One region of the Rhizobium sp. SG741 genome, then DNA from elsewhere that is predicted to be linked to it. Evidence: riboswitches for the same ligand, from Rfam matches in the RefSeq annotation. Region 1 holds a riboswitch; each other region holds the start of a gene.
What was found. Region 1 has a riboswitch for thiamine pyrophosphate ahead of thiB (thiamine ABC transporter substrate binding subunit). Riboswitches for the same ligand answer to the same signal wherever they lie in the genome.
Positions count from the first base shown of each region.

Region 2: another riboswitch for thiamine pyrophosphate. It lies ahead of thiC (phosphomethylpyrimidine synthase ThiC); the one in region 1 lies ahead of thiB (thiamine ABC transporter substrate binding subunit).
Region 3: another riboswitch for thiamine pyrophosphate. It lies ahead of thiM (hydroxyethylthiazole kinase); the one in region 1 lies ahead of thiB (thiamine ABC transporter substrate binding subunit).

Region 1 covers NZ_JAAZQP010000005.1:75,052-78,326, reverse strand. Annotated here, with positions in the region: gene FHT29_RS14545 (MDR family MFS transporter) at 1-1,460, shown strand, start outside; TPP riboswitch at 1,531-1,647, shown strand; gene thiB (thiamine ABC transporter substrate binding subunit) at 1,698-2,726, shown strand; gene thiP (thiamine/thiamine pyrophosphate ABC transporter permease ThiP) at 2,737-3,275, shown strand, end outside.
Region 2 covers NZ_JAAZQP010000002.1:558,974-562,248, reverse strand. Annotated here, with positions in the region: gene FHT29_RS07980 (porin) at 1-222, opposite strand, end outside; gene FHT29_RS07975 (hypothetical protein) at 820-1,563, shown strand; TPP riboswitch at 1,662-1,793, shown strand; gene thiC (phosphomethylpyrimidine synthase ThiC) at 1,887-3,275, shown strand, end outside.
Region 3 covers NZ_JAAZQP010000006.1:196,629-199,903, forward strand. Annotated here, with positions in the region: gene yghU (glutathione-dependent disulfide-bond oxidoreductase) at 1-370, opposite strand, end outside; gene FHT29_RS17390 (DUF1127 domain-containing protein) at 869-1,015, opposite strand; TPP riboswitch at 1,250-1,346, shown strand; gene thiM (hydroxyethylthiazole kinase) at 1,394-2,197, shown strand; gene thiE (thiamine phosphate synthase) at 2,194-2,829, shown strand; gene thiD (bifunctional hydroxymethylpyrimidine kinase/phosphomethylpyrimidine kinase) at 2,826-3,275, shown strand, end outside.

The DNA.
Region 1 (3,275 bases):
CCGCCATGTTCATGGCAACGCTCGACAATCAGATCGTATCGACGGCACTCCCTACCATCGTCGGCGAGTTCGGGCATCTGGAACGCTTCGGCTGGATTGGATCGGCCTATCTTCTCTCCCTTTCCGCCGTGATGCCTGTTTATGGCAAGCTCGGCGACCTCTTCGGCCGCAAATATGTGATGATGACGGCGATCGCGATCTTCACTGTCGGCTCCGCCGTCTGCGGCCTTGCGGTGTCGATGGACACGCTGATCGCCGCCCGCGTGCTGCAGGGCTTCGGCGGCGGCGGCATCATGGTGTCGATCTTCGCCGTCAACGCCGATCTCTTCGAGCCGCGCGAACGCGCCCGCTACCAGAGCTATTCGAGCCTCGTGCTGATGGCGTCCGGCGCCATCGGCCCCGTCCTCGGCGGCACGATGAGCGATCTGTTCGGCTGGCGCTCGATTTTCCTCGTCAATGTGCCGATCGGCTTCATCGTGCTCGCCGGCCTCGCCACCATGCTGCCCTACCGCAAGCCGGCCCGCCGGCCGAAGATCGACTATGCCGGCGCGCTTGTTCTTGCACTGACGACGACAAGCATCGTGCTCGCCGCAGACGGCACCGAACTCTTCGGATCGCTGCTGTCGCCGCAATGCCTCGGCATCATCGCCTTCGGTGTCATCTGCGCTATCGCCTGGGTCTTCATCGAGCGGCGTGCGCCCGAGCCAATCGTGCCGATGACACTGTTCCGCAATCCGACATTCGGCCTGCTCCTGATCATCTCGATCACCAGCGGTGCGGTCGCCATCGGCATGGTCAACTACTTCGCTCTCTTCCTGCAGACGACGACGGGCCTTTCGCCCTCGCTGGCCGGCCTGCTGTTCATCCTTTTGACCGGCGGCATCGTCTGCGGCTCGCTTTCCGCCGGCAGGTTGATCGCGGCAAGAGGCCGCTACAAACCCTTTGCCGTCGCCAGCGCCGCCTGCAGCACCATTGCTTTCGGCTCGCTCGCCTTCGTCCATGCCGGCACGCCCATCGCCGTCATCGGCGGCCTGATGCTGCTGCACGGCATCGGTATCGGCCTTGCGCAGCAGGTGCCTGTCATCGGCGTGCAGAACGCCGCCAATAGCCGCGACGTCGGTGCTGCTACCGGCGCGGTGACGCTGTCGCGGATGGGCGGTGCCTCGATCGCCATCTCCATCTATGGCGCCATCATCGCCGCCAAGCTCGGCAATGTCGGTGTCTCGATTTCAGGCGTTTCCGACATCAAGGAACTGACGCCGAAGATGATGGCGGCCCTGCCGGAAGCCACCCGCGAAGCCGTCGCCAATGCCTATGCAAGTGCCTTCAGTCCCCTGTTCATGACGGCAGCCGGCATCTGCCTGCTCGGCCTTCTGACAGCGCTCACGCTGAAGAACGTGCAGCTGCCCGGCGCCACCAAGAAATTCGAAAACACGGTTGCCGCCGAAGCCGCCGAATAGATCGTGCGGCCTGCAATCGACGGGGGAATCATTCCCCTTGTCATCCCTTCGTCACAAGGCTAAATCTGCCGATGCTCTAACGGGGTGCCTTATGTCCTTTGGGATATTTGGCTGAGAGGCTTTGACAGGCCAACCCGCGGAACCTGATCCGGCTAACACCGGCGGAGGGATTAGACGCGTGACGAAATCATGGCGCCCTTTTCCCCTTCAAGACGAAACCAAAGAGGAGGCGCTGTCATGCACGACCGATCGCTATTGTCATTCTTCGCCGGCCTGGCTCTCGCCGCCGGCACGACGTTTTTTACTGCCCAGGCCGCCCAGGCTGCGGACAAGACGCTGACCATCTACACCTATGAGAGCTTTACCGCCGATTGGGGTCCCGGCCCCAAGGTCAAGGGCGCCTTTGAAAAGACATGCGGCTGCACGGTCAACTACGTCAGCGTCACCGACGGCGTGGCGCTTCTGTCCCGCCTCAAGCTCGAGGGCGCCGGCACCAAGGCCGATATCGTTCTCGGCCTCGACACCAATCTAGTCAATGAAGCCAAGGATACCGGCTTGTTCGATGCGAGCGGCGTCGACACATCGGCGCTCAAGGTTCCCGGCGATTTCAAGGATGATGTCTTCGTGCCCTATGATTACGGCCATTTCGCCGTCATCTATGACACGCAGACGGTCAAGAACCCGCCGAAGAGCATGAAGGATCTCGTCGAGGGCGATCCCCAGCAGAAGATCGTCATCGAGGATCCGCGCACCTCGACACCGGGCCTCGGCCTCCTGCTCTGGGTCAAGTCGATCTACGGCGACAAATCAGCCGATGCCTGGACCAAGCTCAAGGGCCGCATCCTGACGGTGACGCCCGGCTGGTCGGAGGCCTATGATCTCTTCACCAAGGGCGAAGCGCCGATGGTGCTCTCCTACACCACGTCGCCGGCCTATCACATGATCGAGGAAAAGGCCGACCGCTATCAGGCGGCTGCCTTCTCCGAAGGACATTACATCCAGATCGAGGTCGCCGGCCTCGTCAAATCGTCTTCGAATAAGGACCTTGCCCGCGATTTCCTGAAATTCATGGTGTCGCCGGCCTTCCAGGACATCATCCCCACCAGCAACTGGATGATGCCGGCCTCCGCCACATCGACGCCGCTGCCGGACGCCTTCAGCAAGCTCGTGGTGCCGACGAAGACCTTCCTCATGAGTCCTGAAGTCGTCGAGAAGAACCGCAAGGCCTGGATCGACGAATGGCTGGCCGCCACCAGCGGCAACTGACATCGCGACCATGCTGACGGCACCCGAAAGAAGACGCGCCATTTCCGGCGGGGCGCTCAGTCTCGCCGGCATCACGCTTTTCGTCGGGATCGCCGTCGTCGTCCTGCTTGCCGCCGGCATCGAATCCGGCGGCGACTCCACGCTCGCAGATCCCTATCTGCTGCGCGTGCTGCGGTTCACCCTGCTGCAGGCGACCCTGTCGGCGCTGCTCTCCATCGTGCTTGCCATCCCCGTCGCCCGCGCCCTGGCGCGCCAGCCGCGTTTTCCCGGGCGGCTGTGGCTGATCCGCCTGATGGCCGTGCCCATGGGCCTGCCTGTCCTGATCGGCGCGCTCGGTCTGCTTGGCATCTGGGGGCGCCAGGGATTGCTCAATCAGGCCCTCACGGCAATTGGCCTGTCGCAGCCCGTCAGCATATACGGCCTTGCCGGCATCCTGCTGGCGCATGTCTTTTTCAATATGCCGCTTGCCTGCCGCCTGATGCTCGCCGGGCTGGAGCGTGTGCCGGCGGAATATTGGCTTGTTGCCGGAGGCCTCGGCATGCGACCCGC
Region 2 (3,275 bases), on a different contig from region 1:
GTTGTAAGCATCGTACCATTCGCCTTCGGTACGGACACGGCCGCCGACCTTGAGGCAGGTTTCGGTGCCCGGAATGAAGAAGTAGCCAGCACCGTAGGCGTCGCAGATGCGAACGTATTCGAGCGGCTCCGGTTCAGCGGCAACGATAGCGTCGGCCGCATGAGCGCCGGATACTGCCGCCAGCGCAGCAGCCGAGCCGAGAAGAAGACTTTTCAGGTTCATATTAAACTCCTGGTTGTAATATGCATTTCTAGTTTTCCGCGAGTGCAGAGCTGGAATATCACCTCGAAAGCCGGTCGGTCTAAACGCGACCAAGTAGCCCGGCAAATACGCACCTGATGTTGGCTTGAGTCCCCTCTCACCTCCATAATTGATCTCGCGGCAACGGTCATGAAATGCCCCTACCGATCCGGCCGAATACTCGACCGTAAGACAGCTTATGTCCTGCATCCGATTTACAAACGGACAGTATGTTTGTCAATTATGTGAAACCGACCATAGCGTTAGTCTTGGCATCTGTTGCTTAAATGCAACTGCGGGCAGCGGGACAGGCGTGGACCATTCATTGATGGCGGAAAGGCGCGTTTTTGGGGCCGGCGGAAGTGCCCACGGCCGAGCGCGGCATCGACATCGGTGGCCAATCCGGAAGCCCCGCGACCTAACCCGCCATTTTCGCACGCCCCGGCAATCATCCCGGCTTCCGTCAACAACGTTCGGAAACTCTCCAGAAACAAAATTCAATAATTCGGTACACACAGAAATGTTGAATCTCCCTAGATTCTTGCGACTCGCGCGCTACCGGAAAGGGCCCAACAGCGAATGACCGAGAATCGGCTGATCTTCATAGCGACACCCTGTTTCGGCGGACTTGTTGCCAAGGATTATATGCAATCCATCTTTTCCCTGATGCAGGTCGGCGCGCAGGCCGGCATACAATTGACGCTTGCACTCCTCGGCAATGATGCGCTGATCACCCGCAGCCGCAACACGCTGGTATCCTCCTTCCTGAACGACACGGCGGCGACGCATATGCTGTTCATCGACGCGGACATCAGTTTCGAGCCCGAGCAGGTAATGCGGCTGCTGAATGCGGACAAGGATGTCGTCGCGGCCATGTACCCCATCAAGGATTACGACTGGGATAGTGCGGCGCGCGCAACCACGCGCACCGGCGAGTCACTCAATGCCGCAGCTCTGCATTATGTCGGCACGCCGCTGGTCGGCCAGAGCAGCGAACGCGATGGTGATTTTGTCAGTGCTATCTATGCGGGCACCGGCATGCTGCTCATCAAACGTGAAGTCATCAAGACGATGACCGCAGCCTATCCCGATCTGCGCTACAGCGCCATCCATGCCTATCCCGGCACCAAACGTTCGCCTGCGACTCAATACGCTCTCTTCGAATGCATGATCGAGGAAGGGACGGGCATTTATCTGAGCGAGGATTTCGCCTTCTGCCATCGCTGGCGGGCGCTTGGCGGCAAGATCTGGCTCGATACCGCCAGCAAGCTTACCCATACCGGCGCTCATCGCTTCGTTGGCAACACGGCGCCCCGCTACTAAGGCGGGTCTATGCCGGAGCGGCCGGAGGAAGATCACAGACAGCGACCGTGATCTTGGCTGCGGGGTTGACAGAGGTGGAGGGGAGAGCATAGCCTCCCGATATTCACCAGGGGGGTCCCGACAAGGGGCTGAGATACTGCTGGACAATACGGCTTTGCCTGTTGTGGCGCAGTGACCCGTTGAACCTGATCCAGTTCATACTGGCGTAGGGACGGTGCAAGCGCTCGAAGGCTTCGGATTCACGCGTGGAATCCACAGCCGGCGTCTTTTCATCATTCCGGCTGATTGACTGGGTCTCCAAATGCAACTTGGAGCCTCAAACCATGACCATTGCCGCAAAAAACCTCACCCCAACCGTCACCACCGGCCCGCTGCCGGCATCCCGGAAGATCTACATTCCGGGAGACATCCATTCCGACATCCGCGTGCCGATGCGCGAGATCAGCGTTCATCCGACGGCAGGCGAGCCGCCCGTCGTCGTCTACGATTCCTCCGGCCCCTATACTGTCGAGGGCGCCGAAATCCGCATCGAGCAGGGACTTGCCGGGCTCCGTCGTGACTGGGTGCTCGCTCGTGGCGATGTCGAAGCCTATGAGGGCCGCCATGTGCGCCCTGAGGACAACGGCTTCGTCAGTGCCGATCGGCTGACCCCCGAATTTCCCGGGCGCCGCCAGCCGCTGCGCGCCAGGGACGGCAAGGCTGTCACGCAGCTTGCCTATGCGCGGGCCGGCATCATCACCCCGGAGATGGAATTCATTGCCATTCGCGAAAATCTCGGCCGCAAGGCAAAGGCCGAAGCCTTGGTCCGCGACGGCGAGAGCTTCGGCGCGCATATTCCCGATCATGTAACGCCGGAATTCGTCCGGCAGGAAGTCGCCGCCGGACGGGCGATCATTCCCGCCAACATCAATCACCCGGAGGCAGAGCCGATGATCATCGGCCGGAACTTCCTGGTGAAGATCAATGCCAATATCGGCAACTCCGCCGTTACCTCCTCGATGGCGGAAGAGGTCGAGAAGATGGTCTGGGCCGCCCGCTGGGGTGCCGATACCGTCATGGATCTCTCCACCGGCCGCAACATCCACAATATCCGCGAGTGGATCATCCGCAATTCGCCGCTGCCGATCGGCACCGTGCCGCTCTATCAGGCGCTGGAGAAGGTCGAAGGAATTGCCGAGAACCTGACCTGGGAGGTCTATCGCGACACGTTGATCGAACAGGCCGAACAGGGCGTCGACTATTTCACCATCCATGCCGGCGTGCGGCTTCACTACATCCCGCTGACAGTCAATCGCGTCACCGGCATCGTCTCGCGCGGCGGCTCGATCATGGCCAAGTGGTGTCTCCATCATCACCGCGAGAGCTTCCTCTACGAGCATTTCGAGGAGATCTGCGATATCTGCCGCGCCTATGACGTCTCCTTCTCGCTGGGTGACGGCCTTCGCCCCGGCTCGATCGCCGATGCCAACGATGCGGCGCAATTTGCCGAGCTCGAGACGCTCGGTGAGCTGACGAAGATCGCCTGGGCCAAGGATTGCCAGGTGATGATCGAAGGGCCCGGCCATGTGCCGATGCACAAGATCAAGGAAAACATGGACAAGCAGCTCGCGGTCTGCGGCGAGGCGCCCTTCTACACGCTCGGGCCGCTGACGACCGATATCGCGCCGGGTTACGACCACATCACCTCTGGGATAGGCGCTGCCATGATCGGC
Region 3 (3,275 bases), on a different contig from region 1:
TCAGGATCGACGCCGATTCGAAGACGCGGATCGGCTTGGGGCCACTGCGGTCGAGCAAGGCGGGGATCTTCGAATTGGGATTGACCTCCACGAAACCGCTGCCGAACTGGTCGCCCTCGCCGATCTTGATCAGCCAGGCATCATATTCAGCGCCGCTATGACCAAGCGCCAGCAGCTCTTCGAGCATGATGGTGACCTTCACGCCATTCGGCGTTCCGAGCGAATAAAGCTGGAGGGGATGACGACCCACCGGCAATTCCTTTTCGTGGGTCGGCCCCGCGATCGGACGGTTGATATTGGCGAACTGGCCGCCATTCGCCTTGTTCCAGGTCCAGACTTTCGGCGGCGTGTATTCGGCAGAACCGGTCATGGGCATCCTCTCGTTTTCAGTGAATCGAATTGAGCGTGGTCATCGATGTAGCGCGCTACTTCTGTCGCACATAGTAGCGGCTGTTCATTTTTACGAGAGGAGCACGAGCTGCTTTTTGGATGGCCCTGGATAAAACGAAAAAAGCCTGCCGCGGGAGGAGGTGCGGCAGGCTTTCGACAATAAATGAACAGCGCACGGGAGGAGGAGTGGCGCTGTTCGCGCAGACGACCTTGGGAGGAGGAGTAGGGCGCCTGCAAAGCGAAGGGATGCGGGAGGAGGTGCATCGCTTCGATGAAAATCATAATACCTGGCTTTTGCTCACTTCATAGGCATTTATTTGCAAGGCAGTTATGCGCTATGCGAAAAGCGGAAAGCTCGACCGCATAACATTTCGGCATACAAAACAGTGACAGCCGTCATGCGGACAAAACAAAAGCGCCTGCCCGGGAGGAAGCAGGCGCTGGCAACATGCAGATTGCAGATCAGCGTTTCGAGCCGTTAGCCCGCGATGGCTGCACGGGCAACATTGCGGATTTCGCCGCGATCGATACCCAGGTCATGCAGTTCGCGCGTGGACATACGGCCCAATTCGGCGACCGTCTGACGGTACTTGCGCCAGTTGTTGAAAGAGCGTGCTACGTTCATGATGATCCCCTTTCCTCGGGCATTCGAAGCTGAGCTGCCGTCCTTGGCGCTCCATTCGCTTCGATGAGAAACATATAGTGGAAGCCCCTCGCCTTTTGCAGCGCCAAGGCTTCACTGCACCCATGCATAAAGTGCATGGGTTGATGCAGAACCTGCAAGGCTGTTCCGGCACGGCCCCCAATGTCTTTGCGATTTATTGATGACAGGGCAGCCTTTGTCTGCGAAAACAACGGCATTGAGAGACAGGGGCGTCTGCTATCCGGCAGGCTGAGAAGCACCCTTTGAACCTGAACCAGATCATGCTGGCGGAGGGAGTCGCTCGGGGTTCTGCAACATCCTATGCCGCCCCTCGCGTCTCGCCCGCCCGAAAGGGGCGATATGCAAGACCAAACCACTGCCGGCACTCTGTTCGGCGCCATGCGGGCGAATCCGCCGCTGGTGCAGTGCATCACCAATTTCGTCGCGATGAACATCGCCGCCAACGTGATGCTTGCCGCCGGCGCATCGCCGGCCATGGTCCATGCCGAGGAAGAAGCGGCCGAGTTCGCCGCCATCTCCGCCGCGCTGACGATCAATATCGGCACGCTGTCGGCCGAATGGCTTGTCGGCATGCTGTCGGCCGCGCAATCGGCAAGACAGGCCGGCAGGCCCTGGGTGCTCGATCCGGTCGCTCACTATGCGACCGCATTCCGGCGCAGGGCAGTCGCGCAATTGCTGGACCTGCAGCCGACGGTCATTCGCGGCAACGCGTCCGAGATCATCGCGCTCGCAGGAGGCATCAGCCACGGCCAGGGCGTCGATAGCCGCGATCCCGTCGAGCTGGCCGAGCAATCGGCCAGGCAACTCGCCGAACGACATGGATGCGTGGTTGCCGTGACCGGTGTCACCGATTTCGTGACCGATGGCCACAAGGCGCGACGCATAGAAGGCGGATCGCCGCTGATGCCGCAGGTCACGGCCCTCGGCTGCTCGCTGACCTGCCTGGTCGGGGCCTTTGTGGCGACTGCGCCCGATAATCCCTTCGATGCGACGGCGGCGGCCCTTGCCGTCTTTGCCGTTGCCGGGGAACAGGCGGGAACCGTCGCCGATGGGCCTGGCTCCTTTTCCTGGCGCTTCCTCGACGCGCTGGCCGCCCTCGATGCGGAAGCGCTCACCGCCAAAGCGAGGATCATGCTCGCATGAAAAACTTCGACCTTTCGCTTTATCTCGTTCTCGATCCGATACTCTGTGCGGATTTCGGCATGGTCGAGACAGCCCGTGCGGCGGTCGCCGGCGGTGCGACCATCGTGCAACTGCGTGACAAGCATGCTTCAACCGCAGCCATGATCGATACCGGCCTTTCGCTCAAGCGGGCGCTGGCCGGAAGCAACGCCCGCCTCATCGTCAATGACGATGTCGAGGCGGCCATCGCCATCGGCGCCGATGGCCTGCATATCGGGCAGGAAGATCTGGACGCCGAAACCGCCCGCCGTATGATTGGGCCGGAGATGATCCTCGGTCTCTCGGTGGAGACGGAAGCTCTGGCCTCGGCCGTCGATGCCGAGATCGTCGACTATGTTGGTGTCGGCCCCGTCTTTGCCACGCCGACCAAGCCCGACCACAAGCAGCCGATCGGCTTTGACGGCCTTGCCCGCATCATCAGGCTCTGCCCGGTTCCTGTCGTCGCCATCGGTGGTCTCAAGGCCGAACACACAGCCGATGTCCTTTCGGCCGGAGCGGACGGACTGGCGGTCGTCTCGGCAATCTGCGGCAAGGCCGATCCCGTAGCCGCCACGGCCCTTATCGCCGAAGCCGTCAAGGAGGCGCGCAGATGATCCGCAACGTTCTCTCCATCGCCGGCTCCGATCCTTCCGGCGGCGCCGGTATCCAGGCCGATCTCAAGGCCTTTTCGGCACGCGGCGTCTATGGAATGGCTGTCCTGACGGCATTGACTGCCCAGAATACGCAAGGCGTTTCCGGCGTCCATTCGGTGCCACCGCAATTTGTCGCCGATCAGATCGAAGCCATCTTTGCCGATATACGCGTCGATGCCGTCAAGATCGGCATGATCGCGAATGCTGGGATCGCCGAGGCCGTTGCCGACATTCTGGCGCGACATCGCGATGTTCCCATCGTGCTCGACCCGGTGATGATCGCCAAGGGCGGTGCCACCCTGCTTGCAGCGGATGCCGTTGACGTGCTCACCCGGCGGCTGTTGCCGCTGGCGACGGTGCTGACGCCGAACCTGCCGGAGGCGGCTGCCCTGCTGCATGAAGCCGAG